DNA from 3 places in the Exiguobacterium sp. U13-1 genome. Region 3 is predicted to be linked to each of the others. Evidence: a T-box and tRNA genes for the amino acid it is inferred to sense, from the RefSeq annotation. Region 3 holds a T-box; the other regions hold tRNA genes.
What was found. A T-box is a leader RNA that pairs with one kind of tRNA and senses whether it is charged. The one in region 3 lies ahead of argS (arginine--tRNA ligase), so its partner is inferred to be a tRNA-Arg.
Positions count from the first base shown of each region.

Region 1: it encodes a tRNA-Arg, which carries the amino acid that the T-box ahead of argS (arginine--tRNA ligase) is inferred to sense. The anticodon was not compared.
Region 2: it encodes a tRNA-Arg, which carries the amino acid that the T-box ahead of argS (arginine--tRNA ligase) is inferred to sense. The anticodon was not compared.

Region 1 is NZ_CP015731.1:2,704,768-2,710,342, reverse strand. It holds gene racE (glutamate racemase) at 1-714, shown strand, start outside; gene rph (ribonuclease PH) at 715-1,470, shown strand; gene ESP131_RS14100 (XTP/dITP diphosphatase) at 1,467-2,060, shown strand; gene ESP131_RS14095 (metallophosphoesterase family protein) at 2,066-2,575, shown strand; tRNA gene ESP131_RS14090 (tRNA-Arg) at 2,649-2,722, shown strand; gene ESP131_RS14085 (hypothetical protein) at 2,825-3,349, shown strand; gene ESP131_RS14080 (hypothetical protein) at 3,378-4,361, shown strand; gene tig (trigger factor) at 4,472-5,575, shown strand, end outside.
Region 2 is NZ_CP015731.1:2,946,895-2,952,469, reverse strand. It holds gene ESP131_RS15345 (gluconeogenesis factor YvcK family protein) at 1-277, shown strand, start outside; gene whiA (DNA-binding protein WhiA) at 274-1,230, shown strand; gene ESP131_RS15335 (hypothetical protein) at 1,313-1,549, shown strand; partial or broken gene clpP (ATP-dependent Clp endopeptidase proteolytic subunit ClpP) at 1,670-2,254, opposite strand; tRNA gene ESP131_RS15325 (tRNA-Arg) at 2,437-2,512, opposite strand; gene ESP131_RS15320 (RNA polymerase factor sigma-54) at 2,667-3,809, shown strand; gene ESP131_RS15315 (glutaredoxin family protein) at 3,800-4,060, shown strand; gene ESP131_RS15310 (sugar-binding transcriptional regulator) at 4,176-5,204, shown strand; gene gap (type I glyceraldehyde-3-phosphate dehydrogenase) at 5,258-5,575, shown strand, end outside.
Region 3 is NZ_CP015731.1:233,620-239,194, reverse strand. It holds gene trhO (oxygen-dependent tRNA uridine(34) hydroxylase TrhO) at 1-370, shown strand, start outside; gene ESP131_RS01270 (alpha/beta hydrolase) at 431-1,213, opposite strand; gene ESP131_RS01265 (GGDEF domain-containing protein) at 1,229-2,905, opposite strand; T-box leader at 3,035-3,253, shown strand; gene argS (arginine--tRNA ligase) at 3,314-4,996, shown strand; gene ESP131_RS01255 (hypothetical protein) at 5,027-5,575, shown strand, end outside.

The DNA of each region.
Region 1 (5,575 bases), 740 kb from region 3:
TATGTCGGGGATACATTGCGGTGTCCGTACGGTCCTCGTCCAGAAGAGGAGATTCGTGAGTTTACGTGGGAGATGATTGATTATCTCGTACAACAAGATGTGAAATTGATCGTAATCGCCTGTAACACAGCAACGGCTGTTGTTTTAAAAGAAGCGCGAGAACGTTTAAATATACCTGTCATTGGTGTCATTGATCCTGGAGCCCGTGCGGCAGTCAAAGTGACGCGGACGAAACGAATCGGTGTCATCGGAACGAAGATGACGATTACAAGTAATTCCTACGAGAAGGCGTTACGACATGTCGAAGGACAAGTCGTCGTCGAATCGTTAGCCTGCCCACCGTTCGTTCCGCTCGTCGAGTCGATGCAGACGGACGGTACTTATGTCGAACGTGTCGTTGCGAATACATTACGACCTTTAATGAATTATGATATGGACACATTGATCCTTGGGTGCACACATTATCCACTCTTAGCAGATGTCATTGGACGGGTCATCGGACCAGGCGTCCAACTCATCTCTTCAGGGGACGAGACAGCACTTGAGGTAGCAGCACTACTTGACTACAATACGATTTCAGCAGATGTGACACAAATACCGGAACATCGTTATTATGCGACAGGCGATATTCGCTCATTTGATCAGATTGCAACGGATTGGCTCGATCAGCCAATCCACGCAGAACGCATCGTGCTTGGAACGGAGGAAGACTAAATGCGAATAGACCAACGAACAGCGGAGAATCTCCGTCCCATTCACTTATCGGTTGATATCAATAAACATGCAGAAGGTTCGGTTTTAATTGAACTGGGCGATACGAAAGTCCTCTGTACGGCGACCGTCGAGGAGAAAGTACCACCATTCCTTCGTGGTAAACGCCAGGGCTGGATCAATGCTGAATATTCGATGTTACCACGAGCGACGGCTCAGCGGACGGCACGAGAAGCCGTCCGCGGCAAGCAGACGGGACGGACGATGGAAATCCAACGTCTCATCAGTCGCTCGCTTCGGGCAGTCGTTGATTTAGAGAAGCTTGGGGAACGAACAATCTGGATCGACTGTGACGTCATTCAAGCAGACGGCGGTACACGAACAGCATCGATCACCGGTGGATTTCTAGCGCTCGTCCGTGCAATCGATCAATTGATTCAAGCGGGAAAACTGACGGATACACCAATCAAAGAGGGTATCGCAGCTATTTCGGTTGGAATCGTCGAGTCGAATGTCTTGCTCGATTTATGCTACGAAGAGGATGCTGCGGCGGAAGTCGACTTCAATCTCGTCATGACCTCATCGGGTAAAATCGTCGAGATGCAAGCAACAGGAGAAGAGTCGACATTTTCCCGTCAAGAGATGCTCGAAATGCTCGAACTTGGGGAAAAAGGAATTAAGGAGCTGATTAATGCTGGCCGTGAGGCACTCGGTGTCTCTTGGTGGTATGTAGGAGAAGAAGTGGGGGAACATAGATGAAGGTCATCGTCGCAACACACAATGCAGGTAAAGTGAAGGAACTTGAAAGCATGCTGGGTCGTCTCGGTTATACGGTCGAATCGTTACTCGATCACGCCGATGCTCCGGAAACGGATGAAACAGGTGAAACATTCGAGGAAAATGCACTCTTGAAAGCAACAGAGGCAGCAGCCTACTTTGGTCACGCGGTACTTGCTGATGATTCAGGACTTGAAGTTGACGCTTTAGATGGCGCTCCCGGCGTCTACTCAGCACGCTTCGCGGGTCTTGAAAAGTCGGATGCGGCGAACAATGCTCTACTACTTGAAAAGTTAGAAGGTATTCCGGAAGAGGAGCGGACGGCGCGCTTCGTTTGTGTACTCGCGCTAGCAAAACCAACTGGTGAGACATTGACGGTTCGTGGAACGATGGAAGGGCGAATCGGTTTTGAAGCGGCGGGTTCGAACGGTTTCGGTTATGATCCATTGTTCGTCACGGCAAGTGGACAAACGGCTGCTGAGTTGACGAAAGAAGAAAAAGCGATGATTAGTCATCGTGGCAATGCATTGCGTAAGCTCGAACAGGACTTAACTACTTTCTTAGGAGTGTGATGAAGATGAGAGCGTTGATCGTTAGTGATAGCCATGGACTAGAACAAGAACTGCTTACGATATTCGAACGTCACCAAGACGTGGATTTGGCATTTCATTGTGGGGACTCCCAATTGACGCGCGACATCGAATCATTATATCCATATCGTGTTGTGCGAGGGAATTGCGATTACGGACACGATTTTCCGGAAGAAGTCATGTCGGAAATGGATGGTCATACCATCCTTTGTGTCCACGGACATCGTCAGGACGTCAAATACAGTCTAGATGTCTTGCAACATCATGCGAAGGAAAAGCAAGCGGACATCGTCTTATATGGTCATTCCCATGTTGCGAAGGCTGAATATCGGGACGGCGTATTATTCATCAATCCAGGTTCAATCCGGATGCCACGCCATCGACCAGACAAGACGTATGCGATTCTTGAAGTGGATCAAAACCGTTATTCTATCGATTTTCTCGATGTGAACGGCGATCGAGTGAATGCCCTGCATCTGGACGGAACATTTTTGTAATAAAATAAATGCAATGTTTGTAATGTGATTGACACGAAAGAATTGTTCTAGTATAGTTTATTCGTGTTGACACGTCCCAATAGCTCAGCAGGATAGAGCAACGGCCTTCTAAGCCGTCGGTCGGGGGTTCGAATCCCTCTTGGGACGCTATAATTAAAATAGAGACTGCCCTTACGAGGGTGGTCTCTTTTTTTTATTCCGATTTTCGATTATAATTAAGGTATCATGAACTCGAAAGGGATGAATGCAATGTGGAAGAAAGTTGGAGCAGTCCTCGTACTAAGTACGTTTCTTGCTGGATGTAGTGAGATTTCAAATACAGTCGACGATGCAAAACAACAAGTCAACGATGTAAAAAATAGTGTCGATTACGCTGGAGAACTTCAAGGCATTGCGAAAGATACGGCACAAGTCACGTCAGATTTGTCGGCTTCCTTGAATGAGGCTGCTACGACAGCGCGTGAATCCGCGACCCCTGAACAAGCACTTGATCAACAAATCGAAAAGTTGAAGGAAAACGGAACGATTGATCAGTTCAATCAAGAACTGGATCAAATCGATCAACGATTAGCGGGACTTGAAAATCCACCGCAAGAATTGCAGAATTTAAGTGCAAAACTCGAGCAGTACGTGAATCAGTCGGAAGACATCGCTCGATTACTTGAAGCTGACGTCTCATTAGATACGTTGAATCGATTAGGAATCGAGCAGGCGGGACAACTTCAAGAAGCGATCACGAACTGGACGTCTTTACTCGATCCATTTACGAAATAAGAAGTTGAACATGAAGGAGTGCCGGAATATGGGGACATCGCGCTGGATGGAACATGAACTAGAAGTAGAACGAGCACGGATTCTTCGTTTGCCCGCTTCTAAACAAGAACAATTGATTATGGAATTAGAGACTGACCAATTGACAGGAGAAGATGTATTACACCGGCTCTATGTCATTCAACCACTCTTAATGCATGACCGTGAACGATTTGAAACAGTGGCAGAACGATTTCTTGAAGTCGAGGGTGTCGAGCAAGTGCTCGCACTCTTTCTTTATGAACTCGGAGAACGGTATCCGATGAAACTCGCTTTGCGCTCAGCGTCACCGTATCTGCCTTATGAGCTCGCGCTTCGATTAGATGAAGTCAAACAACAGATGCGTGTTCGAGAACAAAAGCCGGCAGTTCAAAACAACCCTGTTGCACAGCGTGAAGTAACATCAGCAACGGAATTGATGCATGTGTTGCGACATGGCAGTTGGGTCGAACAAATGCGTCATTTGACCGGTATGGAATTTGAACGGACAACTGAGCTCATTGCATACATCACGCAGAAATATCTTCAGGCGCAAGAGACAGAACATCAAAGTCTACTCGTCATTGATCAGTTATTAGGAAATGTGCTTCATCACGTGTCATATCCGATAAGCATTCATGTGCCACACTTAGGTGTAGACTGGACGATTTCGTCACGCGAAGATTTAGAAGAAATCCTGGTGGTACATCAACAGGAGCAACAAGCGTTACTCGCATCGATGCATACGTTAGAGCGAATGGATCCGTTCCGAGCATTGCTCGTCTTGCGATCGGATCAACTGATTCATTTTGAAGAACGAGAACGAATCGGATCAGACATGGAGAAGTGGCTCACAGCATGCGAAGAACTCGCAGGTCTAACATTTGAACGTGAAGAACCGGAACGTATCCTCAGTCCGCTGGCGAAGCGGTTATATCGAGCGGCACATATCCTTTATCCAGAAGTCATCGCATTCGAGCAGATTTACTTCGATTGAGACATCTGGAAACGATTCGTTCAACAGTGGTAATCGTCAGAACGATTGTGCTATAATGTGACTTGTTGTACACACATGTACGCTAATTGACAATTTTGGAGGGACTCAGCATGACTGCAAAATGGGAAAAACAATCAGGTAGCCTCGGCGTCCTCACGTATGAAGCGCCTGCTGAAGCATTTGATAAAGCGGTAGACCAAGCGTTCAAGAAAGTCGTTAAGACTTTGAACACACCTGGTTTCCGTAAAGGAAAAATGCCACGCGCAATGTTCAACAAAATGTACGGTGAAGAAGCACTGTACCAAGATGCACTCGATATCCTTTACAAGGACACAATAGAAGGTGCAGTCGTCGAATCAGGAATCGAGCCAATCGCGCTTGAGAACATCGACGTTGAAACACTCGAAAAAGGCAAGCCAGTCGAATTCAAAATCACGTTCGTCATCGAGCCAGAAGCTACACTCGGTGAGTACAAAGGTCTTGAGTACACAGCAGTTGAAACGAACGTTACTGACGAAGACGTCGACGCTGAACTCAAAACATTGCAAGAACGCGGTGCAGAACTCGTCGTTAAAGAAGATGGCGTCATCGAGAATGGCGATACAGTCGTATTCGACTTCGCAGGTTTCGATGGGGAAAACCAATTCGACGGCGGAACTGCTGAGAACTACTCACTCGTCATCGGTTCTGGAAACTTCATTCCTGGATTCGAAGAGCAAATGGTCGGTTTAAAAACTGGCGAGCAAAAAGATCTTGAAGTGACATTCCCAGAGGAATATCACGAAGCATCACTCGCTGGAAAACCAGTTACATTCAAAGTAACGATCCACGAAGTTAAAGCACAAGAGCTCCCTGAATTGACAGATGAGTTCGCAAAAGAAATGGATGAAGAAGTTTCTTCACTCGACGAGTTGAAAACAAAAATCCGTACGCGTCTCGAAAATACACGCAAACAAGAAGCTGATGCTTCAATGCGCGATGAGTTAGTCGAAGCGGCTACGAAAAATGCGACAGTTGATCTTCCAGAAGTCATGGTCGAAAACGAAGTCGAGCGTATGGTTCAAGAGTTCACACAACGTATTCAATCACAAGGCATCGACCTCAACATGTACTTCCAGTTGACTGGAACGACAGAAGAGGCAATGCGTTCTGAAATGAAAGAGCAAGCGGAAGAGCGCGTTAAAGCACGTCTCGTCCTCAAGCAAATCGTTGCT
Region 2 (5,575 bases), 500 kb from region 3:
CTTCCTTGGACAAGGCGTCGTTGATACGATCATCGTCAACAACGAATCGATCGATGCGAGTTACCTGAAGAAATACCAGAAGGATCACGCTGACATCGTCACCTATAATGAAAAACAATTCGAGCTCGCTGGCGTTGAAGTGCTGGCAGACGATATCGTCGATTACAATCATCACTTCATCCGTCATGACTCAGATGCCGTCGCAAGCCTCGTCATGCGAAAGGTGTTGTCGATTCGACGGATGCGTCAACTCGAAGGAAAGGAGGAGCTGACATGAGCTTTGCCTCAGAAGTCAAAAAAGAATTAACGCAAATTCCGATCACCGATCACGAGATGAAGGCAGAACTCGCGGCACTCGCCCGGATGAACGGTGCGATCTCGTTCGGTCTCGGACGTGGTCTGACACTCGATATCTCGACCGAGAATGCCTCGATTGCTCGTCGGATCTACTCATTGCTGAAAAAAGCATACGGGGTCCATCTCGATCTGCTCGTGCGGAAGAAAATGCGTCTGAAAAAGAATAATGTCTATATCGTCCGCGTCAAACAACAAGCGGACAAGATTTTACAAGACCTCGGGATTTTAGGGGAAGGGTTCACGATGATTCGTTCCATCAGTGACACGATCCTCAACGACGAACGCAAAGCGCGCGCGTATTTACGAGGAGCGTTTCTCGCCGGGGGTTCGCTCAACAATCCGGCGACGTCGTCGTATCACTTGGAGATTTTCAGCTTATATGAGGAGCACAATGCGGCGCTCCGTGGTTTATCAAACGTCTTTGATTTGAACGCGAAGGCGATCGAACGGAAAAAGGGACACATCCTCTACATCAAGGAGAGCGAAAAGATTTCCGATTTCCTCAAGCTCGTTGATGCGACACAATCGATGCTACGGTTCGAGGACGTCCGGATCTTAAAAGACATGCGTAACTCGGTCAACCGTCTCGTCAACTGTGAGACGGCAAACCTCAACAAAACGGTCGGTGCGGCATTACGCCAAGTCGAGAACATCAAGTTCCTTGAGCGGACGGTCGGGCTCGATGTCTTACCGGATAAGCTGAAGGAAATCGCGATCTTGCGTGTGACCCATCAAGACGTGACGTTACAAGAGCTCGGAGAGATGGTCGAAAGCGGCTCCATCTCAAAATCAGGGATCAATCACCGGTTGCGGAAGATTGATCAAATCGCTGAAAAAGTACGAAATGGAGAGTCGATGACAGGGGCTTTATAAGAGGGTCGCTTGCGGGATGAACCATAGTCTACTATAATATATAGTCGATGCAACTAAATGTTCGAATTAAGGAGTTTTTGAAATGGCTAACGAAAAGAAACGTATTTCGCTGACAGTCGATGCGAAGTTTGATGAAGTGTTAACAAAAAAAGCAAAATCAATCGGTGTACCGAAAAGCACACTCGTTGCGTTTGCAACATCTTTATTCCTGAAACAATTACAAGCAGAAGAAGAGCTTTCGCCACATGCGAACGCGATCTACTCGCTGATTCGTGAAAACCACGATATCGTTTCAGACATCACAGACTTGATCGACTGATCATCGACCTCTCGTTCTATAAGGAACGGGAGGTTTTTTTGTATGCAACGATAACCGACAAGGCTTCGCTTTCCTATGGATACAAAAAAAGTGCCTCCCGAAGGAGACACTCTGGATGACTTATGCACGTTCCATGACGCGGTCGATGAGACCGTAGTCAGCAGCAGCTTGTGCTGACATGAAGTTGTCACGCTCTGTATCGCGTTCGATGACTTCAAGTGGTTGTCCTGTGTTTTCAGCCATGATTTTGTTGAGGTGCTCACGCATTTTGATGATGCGCTCCGCATGGATTTTGATATCCGATGCTTGACCTTGTGTACCACCGAGTGGTTGGTGGATCATGATTTCAGCGTTTGGTAACGCGAAACGTTTTCCTTTTGCGCCTGCTTGGAGCAAGAACGCACCCATCGATGCTGCCATACCGATACAAATTGTTGAAACTTGTGGTTTGATGAAGTTCATTGTATCGTAAATCGCCATACCGGCAGTGATTGAACCACCTGGGCTGTTGATGTAAAGCGAGATTTCTTTATCTGGATCTTCTGCTGCTAAGAACAGAAGTTGGGCAACGACTGAGTTGGCGACGTTGTCGTCAATCGCGCTCCCAAGAAGAATGATGCGGTCTTTTAGCAAACGTGAGTAGATATCGTAAGCACGTTCCCCGCGGTTTGTTTGTTCGATGACTGTTGGAATTAACATAGTCTTTGCCTCCTTATAGTTGGTATGTAGCTTCCTATTCGACTTATCCTTATCATAATCCTTTGGTCAATATTGGTCAAAAGATACGATGCGACTTTTAGGTATTTTTCCATTACAAGGGCAAACGAAACATATCAGTATAGAAAAAAGGCAACGCCATTGCTGGCATTGCCTTGTAGTTGAATAAATGGTACACCCGGAGAGATTCGAACTCCCGACACCTGGTACCGGAAACCAGTGCTCTATCCCCTGAGCTACGGGTGCATCTGATGTACTGAACAATTAATAGTATAGCGACATTTTTTCAGAAAAGCAATAGGGAAGCATGACTTTTCTTTTCTCTAGCGACTTAAGAGAGGTTCAGAGCACGTTTTTTAAAACGTTTCTTCTATAATAAGAAGTGGGGGGAGGGGAATCGATGGATCAACGCCAGGAACAGACGCAACAGATGACGTTATCGGCGTCACAACAGTATCAGTTACATGTGCTTGAACAACCAGCGTCAGAGCTCGAGGAGGAATGGCGACGGTTGAAACGACGGTTGCATCGCCATTACCCGAATCAGGTTTCGCTAGAGGTCGAGCAGATGGCGGGACATTTGGCATCTTATGAAGACGAGCTTCTTGCACAAATACGTTTAGAATCAGTCAGACAGGAAATAGGATATATGGCGGAACAACTCATCGTGTATTTAGAAGCGGACGGTTTATTGCGGACATCGGACGAGCAGCTCGCTGCATCCTTCTCGACCGATGTCGCAACGATTACAGAAGCACGGACACTCTTACAACAATGTGAACCAGTCGGCATCGCTGCCCGTTCGGAACGCGAGTGCCAATGGTTACAGGCGATCGAGCTAGACGACGCGGAATTGATCGGACTGACGAATCGGTTGCGACATGAATCCGCAAGTCAGGTGTTCGCTCAGTTCAGTGAACAGGACCGGACACGATTGCGAAAACAATTGACGCGGTTGAGCCGGACACCAGATCTTCCAAAAGAAGAACGACCGGTGACAGCAGAAGCACGGATTCACCTGTTAAATGGAGAACTTCAGATCGACTGGATGACACTCGACACGGATCAGACGTGGCTCGAGTTAAAAGAGGCAACGCCTTTTTTGCGCGCGTACGAACGACGCCGTGTCACGATGCATGCGATCCTCTCGGTCTTGCTTGAGCGACAAGAACGCTGGTTCAAGGGAGAACTGCATCTTGAGCCATTGACGAAAAAACAAGTCGCTGAGGCGACGGGGCATCATCCGTCAACGATTGGTCGAGCGATTGCTGCGAAGTATGTCGAGACGGTCCACGGTCTCGTTGCCCTAGAAGACTTGTTCGTCTCACGGACGACAACCGGAGATTCGAGTTTTTTGATTAAACGGCGGATCGCCGAATACATTCAACATAGCGATCGTCCGTTAAGTGATCAGCAATTGACAGATCGCTTGCAAGCAGACGGTCTGACAGTCGCGCGACGGACGGTTGCGAAATATCGGGCAACGCTTGGTTTAACGAAAAAAACGATGCAGCAAAGGAAGGCGCAATCAGAATGGGATTAAAACGACACAGACACTTAACACTCTATTCACGTCCGGGATGTACGCTATGTGAAGAGGCCGCCATCTTACTCGACTTCGTACTCGATGAGTTTCCGGAATGGACGTTCGAGGAAGTCAACATCGATCAGGATGAAGCGCTCAGTCTACGGTTCTTATACGAGATTCCCGTCGTCATGCATGACGGTGAAATCTGGAGTTATGGCAAATTCGAGACAGAAACAGTAAGAAAACGCTTACTTCAAAAAACTTGAGAAACGAGACTTGCAAGGCGAGAAACGGACTGTTATGATAACGGTGTACCAAGTGGGACACGTTATGACATGCGGGACAAAAAGCGTCCAGCTACTTGAGAGGAGAGGGAAATACATGATTCGGCAGTTAGTCCAGATCCAAAAACGAATCGTGCCTGATCTGATCGAAGAAATGCAGACACGCTACGACATCCTTCATTATGTGCGACTAATGCAACCGATCGGACGACGTACACTTGCGACAAGCCTTGGCTTGACGGAACGCGTCTTACGGCGGGAAGTCGACTTCTTGAAGCAGCAAGACCTCCTAGAGGTCGCAACGCAAGGGATGTCCTTAACGGATGAAGGACGAAACGTTCTTCGCAGCATGCACAGCATCATGGGAGAACTCGCAGGGATCTCAGACATGGCGAAAGCCTTGAAAGAGAGACTCGGGGTACGGGACGTCGTCATCGTACCGGGTGATTCCGATGAGACCTTCTGGGTACAACGAGACATGGGACGGGCGACCGTCGCACGACTCAAACGAGAGCTTTCTTCAGACCATCACAATACGATCGCTGTCACAGGCGGTACAACGATGGCTTCCGTCGCGGCGATGATGTCGCCGGACAAGGAACACCGTCCAATGACGTTCGTTCCGGCACGCGGAGGACTGGGAGAAACGCTCGAACTACAAGCGAACACAGTATGCTCACGGATGGCGTCACGCGCTCAAAGTGATTATCATCTGCTTCACATCCCGGACATGGTCAGCACAGAGACTTTCGTCAAGATGATCGAAGAGCCGAGCATAAAAAATGTGCTTCAAATGATTAAAGGTGCTTCAATCGTGGTACATGGAATTGGTGAGGCGAAAACGATGGCAAAACGTCGTCGCGCGTCTGAGGATCTCCTGACCCGACTGGAACATGAACAGGCAGTAGCGGAAGCATTCGGATATTACTTCGACCGAGACGGGAACATCGTGCATCGGGTCAAGACGGTTGGTCTCCAACTGGCTGACTTGAAGCAAGTCGAACACGTCATCGTCGTCGCAGGTGGTCATTCGAAGGCAGAAGCGATCAACGCCTATGTCAAACAGTCGCCAGACATCATCCTGATTACGGATGAAGGCGCAGCAGCTTCGATTTTGAAAGGGTAACCCCCTTTTGAATAATAGATAACTCGCTTTACATTAAAAGGAGGAAAATTATCATGGCAGTAAAAGTTGGTATTAACGGATTTGGACGTATCGGACGTTTGGCACTTCGTCAAATTCTTCAATTCGATGGAATCGAAGTAGTCGCGATCAACGACCTTACAGACACTAAAATGCTTGCACACCTTCTCAAATATGATACGACTCAAGGTCGTTTCGACGGCGAAGTTGAAGTACACGACGGTTACTTCCTCGTCAACGGTAAAGAAATCAAAACACTTGCTAACCGCAACCCAGAAGAACTCCCATGGGGCGAGCTCGGTGTTGACATCGTTCTCGAATGTACTGGTTTCTTCACAGACAAAGAAAAAGCT
Region 3 (5,575 bases):
TCGTTGTGAGAAATTCACGGCGTACTTCCGTAAACGGCAACAGAGTGACGATATCTTCCACCTGAAAGGCGGAGTCGTCATGTACGGAAAAGATGAACAGACACAAGGAGAAGACTGGGAAGGCGAACTATACGTCTTTGATGAGCGTGTACAAGTTCCTGTCAATGCCGTCAATCCGTCTGTCGTCTCAGAATGTTACTACTGCGGAAAACCGGAGACGCGCTATGTTAATTGTGCAAACCCGGAATGTAATCGACAGCACTTCTGCTGTGAAGAATGCGAACCGAAAGTCATGCGTTCGTGTTCCGATGAATGCCGGGAGCATCCGCGCAACCGTTATGAAAAAGAGCAACAAGAAGAATTAGTATAAGACAAGACTAAAAGTCGGATGATTTCTACTTAAAGAAATCACCCGACTCTTTTTGTGTACTCAAGAGGAAGGAAATAAGTAACGCAAAATATCCGGTAAACGTTTCGCCCAGGCGGTTTCATGATGAATCGCTTCCGGGATGATCGTATAGCGACTTTGAGTAAGTTTCTGTTCGACCGCTCGTGCTAAGACATCATTCGTGTGTAAATAATCTGTCTCGGTCATCGGACCGCTCACTTCTTTAGTACCAACATCCATATAACAGCGATGAGCGGCAGATAGAGACGGACTACGCTCGATGAATTCAAGGAGTGAGGAAAAGTTTGCCCATCCGGCAGTCGACAAAGCAGCGACACGCGTGATGACTTCCGGATATGCGAATAAACCATAGAGCGAGATGACACCACCCATCGAGCTACCGATCATCGTCGTATCATCAGGACGTGTCGCGTAGTTGGCGTCAATATATGGTTTTAACTCGCGGATAATCCAGTCCATGTAGACCTTACCGTTTCCCCCGATTGACGTCCGGTGCGAGGGATAGGCAGTCCGCATCAGTAAAGCTTCGTCACTCCAGGGGGCGTAGTCATCGTAACGATCCATGCCGTCTTCTGGACTGTCAATCGCAACGACCATTGCCGGAATTTGTGTCTGTTGTAGTGCAAGATGAATCTCCCAGCCTTTTCCGAACGAGGCGGTTTCTCCACTAAAAACATTTTGTCCATCGTGCATATAAATCACCGGTAAGGCTTCGTTCGGATCTAAATGGGGCGGACGATGAATCCGAATCGTCCGGTGGGCTTGTGATGTCGGTAGCGTCATTTCAATTTCTGTAATCGACAATAGAGTCACGACCTTTCAAAGGTTTGCATAATGCGCGGTACAGTTGCGTCCGTTGTGTTTTCCGCCGACATAGAGTGCATGGTCGGCTTGACGTAACGACTCTTCGAACGTCCGTTGATACCCTTCTTCCACTGTATCAATTCCGAGGCTGACGGTTAAGGACAGTCGGTGACCATCGACGAGGAAGGGACGATCCATGACCGCATGGCGGACCGTCTCGGCAATCTGGATGGCAGCCTCTTGACTACCATTTCGTAAGAGAAGTACGAACTCCTCCCCGCCATAACGAGCAGCAAAGACCTCATCATGTTGCAATTGGATCGCTTGGATACGTCGACCGAGTTCACGAAGGACAAGATCGCCTACTTTATGACCGTACGTATCGTTGACGCGTTTAAAATGATCAATATCAAACAGGATCACGGAGAGCGGATAGCAGTCAGCAGCAAACTCCTGCCGACCATGTTCATAAAAGGCACGGCTATTTGGTAATTCGGTCAAAGCATCGGTCCGACTTTCCGTGTAGAGTTGAACCGTTTCACGAGAGCGCTCTAAGACACGACAAAAGATACGGAGCAGACGAGATAACTCATCGGCATTCGTCGCATCATAGGCATCTGCGACTTGATGGAACAGGATGATCGAGACATCGACCTCTCCGCTCGTAATCGAAGGAATCGCCAGCATCGAGTGACGATCGACAGGCAATCCGATTTGAATATCGTTGCCCCAGTCGCACCGAAGACCATAGATGATCGGGGTATGCAAATCGTCGGCTGTCAAGGAATGAAACAGTGGTAATACATCAATCGGTTGTTTCGTCCGGATGTTATAGATGACTTGTTTTCGCTGTTGTTGGATTGAGATCCAACCTTCAGAAAACGGTAGCAGATGCGGTAAATCAAGGAGTAACGAATCAATCGTCTCGCGTTCAAAGCGGGAAATCAACAAGTGTTCCTTCGCATCATCAAATCGTTTGGCATTATCATTTGCTTCAAGCGAATCACCACGCTCTTGCAACAGACGTTTGAACAAAAAGAGAATCAAGGCGGAAACCGTAGCCGCGACGAGTGGACTCTCATCGTAAAACCAGATCCCAAGTAAAGCGCTCAACATGCTGATTCCGTAGACGAGGGATTGCAACTTCACGAGACGGCGCCAATCGTATTTCAAGAAGAGGAAGCGATTGACGAACAGACATTGGAAATAAGAGACAAGGAAAACGGTGATTAAAAAGCCGGTGAAAGGAATCAAGGCTTTCGTATACGTAAAGTTTGAGCCGATCGGACCACCGAGCGCATAATACGCAAAGGCGGGAAGCGAGATATAGACTAAATCGAATAGGGCGTTGATCGGGTAGAGGTAGACGAAACGTTTCCAGCGAATCGCTTTTCGGTGAGACATGAATTGAAAGACGAGAATACCGATTTGGCTTAAAATCAAGGCGTACGTTAAACCGTAATTGAGGAATAAAAATAAGATGATTCCTTCTTGGAATGTATAGTAAATGCCACCACGACGGACATTATCGAACTGAAACAGGAGAACGAGTCCGAATAAATAAAGCGTGTTGATGATGGAGACAGAAGGATGGAAGGTTGGTGGATGAACGATGCCGATCACTAATAACGTCAAGGCGACGAGACCGAAGACGATCCAGCTTGTCCGGGCTACATGTTGGTAGTAGCGCATGAAACATCCCTCCCCCTGAGAAGTATCTTTTATTCCTATACCCGAATTGTGGAAATTTTGATAAGCCATTTACCAAAAAAATAAGGTTGAGAGAAAAGAAAGAATTGCGTATAATGTGAAAGATATCGAATACAGTCGATGATGAAGAGAGTAACGGTTGATTTTCGTCAACTAGCGAATCAGGGAATGGTGGAAGCCTGAGGACGAACCGATCGTGAAACGCACTTCTGAGACGCTGCCCGATTCCTGATGGAAGAGGCGTAGCCGGGGGAACCCCGTTATCCCCGAACAAGGTGGGTGTCAAAATGACACCAAGAAGAGTGGTACCGCGGTCATTCCGTCTCTTTGCGCGTGGCGCAAGGGGCGTTTTTTATTGCCAAAAAATCAATGAAGCAGGAGGAAATAAAGATGAGTTATAAAGCGCAGTATGCAGAAGTATTACATCAAGTCATGGAAGGTGCCTTATCGGTTGAACAAATCGAACAACTGATCGAGCAACCGAAACATGAAGATCACGGAGATTTGGCATTCCCATGTTTCATGCTCGCAAAAGCATTCCGTAAAGCACCGAACATGATCGCTTCAGACCTCGCAGAAAAAATCGATGCGCCGCTGTTCTCGAACGTTCAAGCTGTAGGTCCTTACATCAACGTTTTCTTGAACCGAGAAGTCGTCTCGCAAGAAATCGTCAATCAAGTCCTGACAGAACAAGAATCGTTTGGTTCGAGTGAAGCAAATGGGAAGACGATTGTCACAGATTTCTCATCGCCGAACATTGCGAAACCATTCTCAATGGGTCACTTGCGTTCGACAGTCATCGGGAACGCGCTCAACCAAATCTCACGTAAAAAAGGGTATGACGTCGTTGGTGTCAACCACTTAGGGGACTGGGGAACACAGTTCGGGAAATTGATGGTTGCTTACACGATGTGGGGTGAGGAAGAAGCGGTCCGTGCAGAACCAATCAAGGAATTGTTGAAATTATACGTCCGGTTCCACGAAGAAGCGGAAACAAATCCATCACTCGAGGACGAAGGACGTCTCTGGTTCAAAAAACTCGAACAAGGTGATGAGCAGGCGACGACGCTTTGGACATGGTTCCGTGAAGTCTCACTCGTCGAATTCAACCGTGTATATGAGATGCTCGGCGTCAAGTTCGATAGCTTAAACGGAGAAGCCTTCTACAACGATAAGATGCAACACGTCATCGATTTGCTCGAAGAAAAAGATCTCCTCGTTGAATCTGAAGGGGCAATGGTCGTCGATCTCGAAGCAGAAGGTATGCCGCCTGCTTTGATTAAGAAGAAAGATGGCGCAACGCTTTATGCGACACGTGATTTAGCAGCTGCTGTCTATCGTCTTGAAACATACCGTTTTGAGCAAGCGTTCTACGTCGTCGGTGGGGAACAAGCGCTTCACTTCAAGCAATTGTTCGCAGTCCTGAAGAAACTTGGATTTGAGAACGTCGACGGGATGCACCATGTTCCATTCGGTCTGATCATGAAAGACGGAAAGAAAATGTCGACACGTAAAGGTCGGATCGTCTTGCTTGAAGAAGTACTACAAGAAGCGATCGACGTCGCGAAGAACAACATCGCGGAAAAAAATCCGAATTTAGCGAATGCCGAAGCAACGGCTCGTCAAGTTGGTGTTGGCGCCGTCATCTTCCACGACTTGAAAAACGAACGGATGAATAACATCGAGTTCGATCTTGAGCAGATGTTGAAATTCGAAGGCGAAACAGGACCGTATGTCCAGTACACGAATGCCCGAGCGCACTCGTTGCTCCGTAAAGGTGGCTATGATGGCACACCATTCGCTGGTAGCGTCGATGATCATGCATGGGGTGTCGTCTCGATGCTGAACCAATTCTCGACGGTCATCGATCGCGCGTTCACACGTCGCGAGCCGTCAATCATCAGCCGTTATGTCTTAGATCTTGCACAAAGCTTCAATAAATACTACGGACATGTCCGTGTTCTCGAAGATGACGCAGCAAAACAATCGCGTCTTGCACTCGTCAAGTCTGTCACGATCGTCTTGACAGAAGGTCTTCGTTTACTTGGTGTAGGCGCTCCAGAAGAAATGTAAGACCAATCCACGAATAAGAAGAGGTAGATTATGAAGACTGAGACGAAAGAACGATTACAGCAAGCTGCTTCACAGATGAAGCAGGAACCTTTGGCAGAAACGGTCACCTTCATGGCTGATTTTCACGGGAAAGTCGCGGCTTGGTTACCGGGAGAGTCTGTCGATTTCGTTCACGATTTCGTGACGGCGCCGGAAGCCGAGTTGATTGCTCCGATCGAAGGAGACGCATTACGGACGAAAGACAATTTTGAATTCTTCATGCGCAAGAAACAGACGCGGAAAAAACTTGGGGAACTGTTGACGCTTTGGAAGTCGGCACGCACGACAGAGACGTTGAGTCAGATTGATGCGATCGGATTGAAGAAGTGGCTCGCACGTAATGAATTCCGTTCGGAAGACAAGCCGTGGGATTATTTGAACCGTCTGCACGTTCTGCTGTTCCTTGATTTGATGACGACGATCATCGACGATCATCAATTGACGAGTCTGCATGAGCAACTGGTTGGTACGACACCGGTTCCGACGAGCTTCGTACGTCGTCAAGGGGATGTCCGTCAAGTCATCGAAGCATTCGCGGAA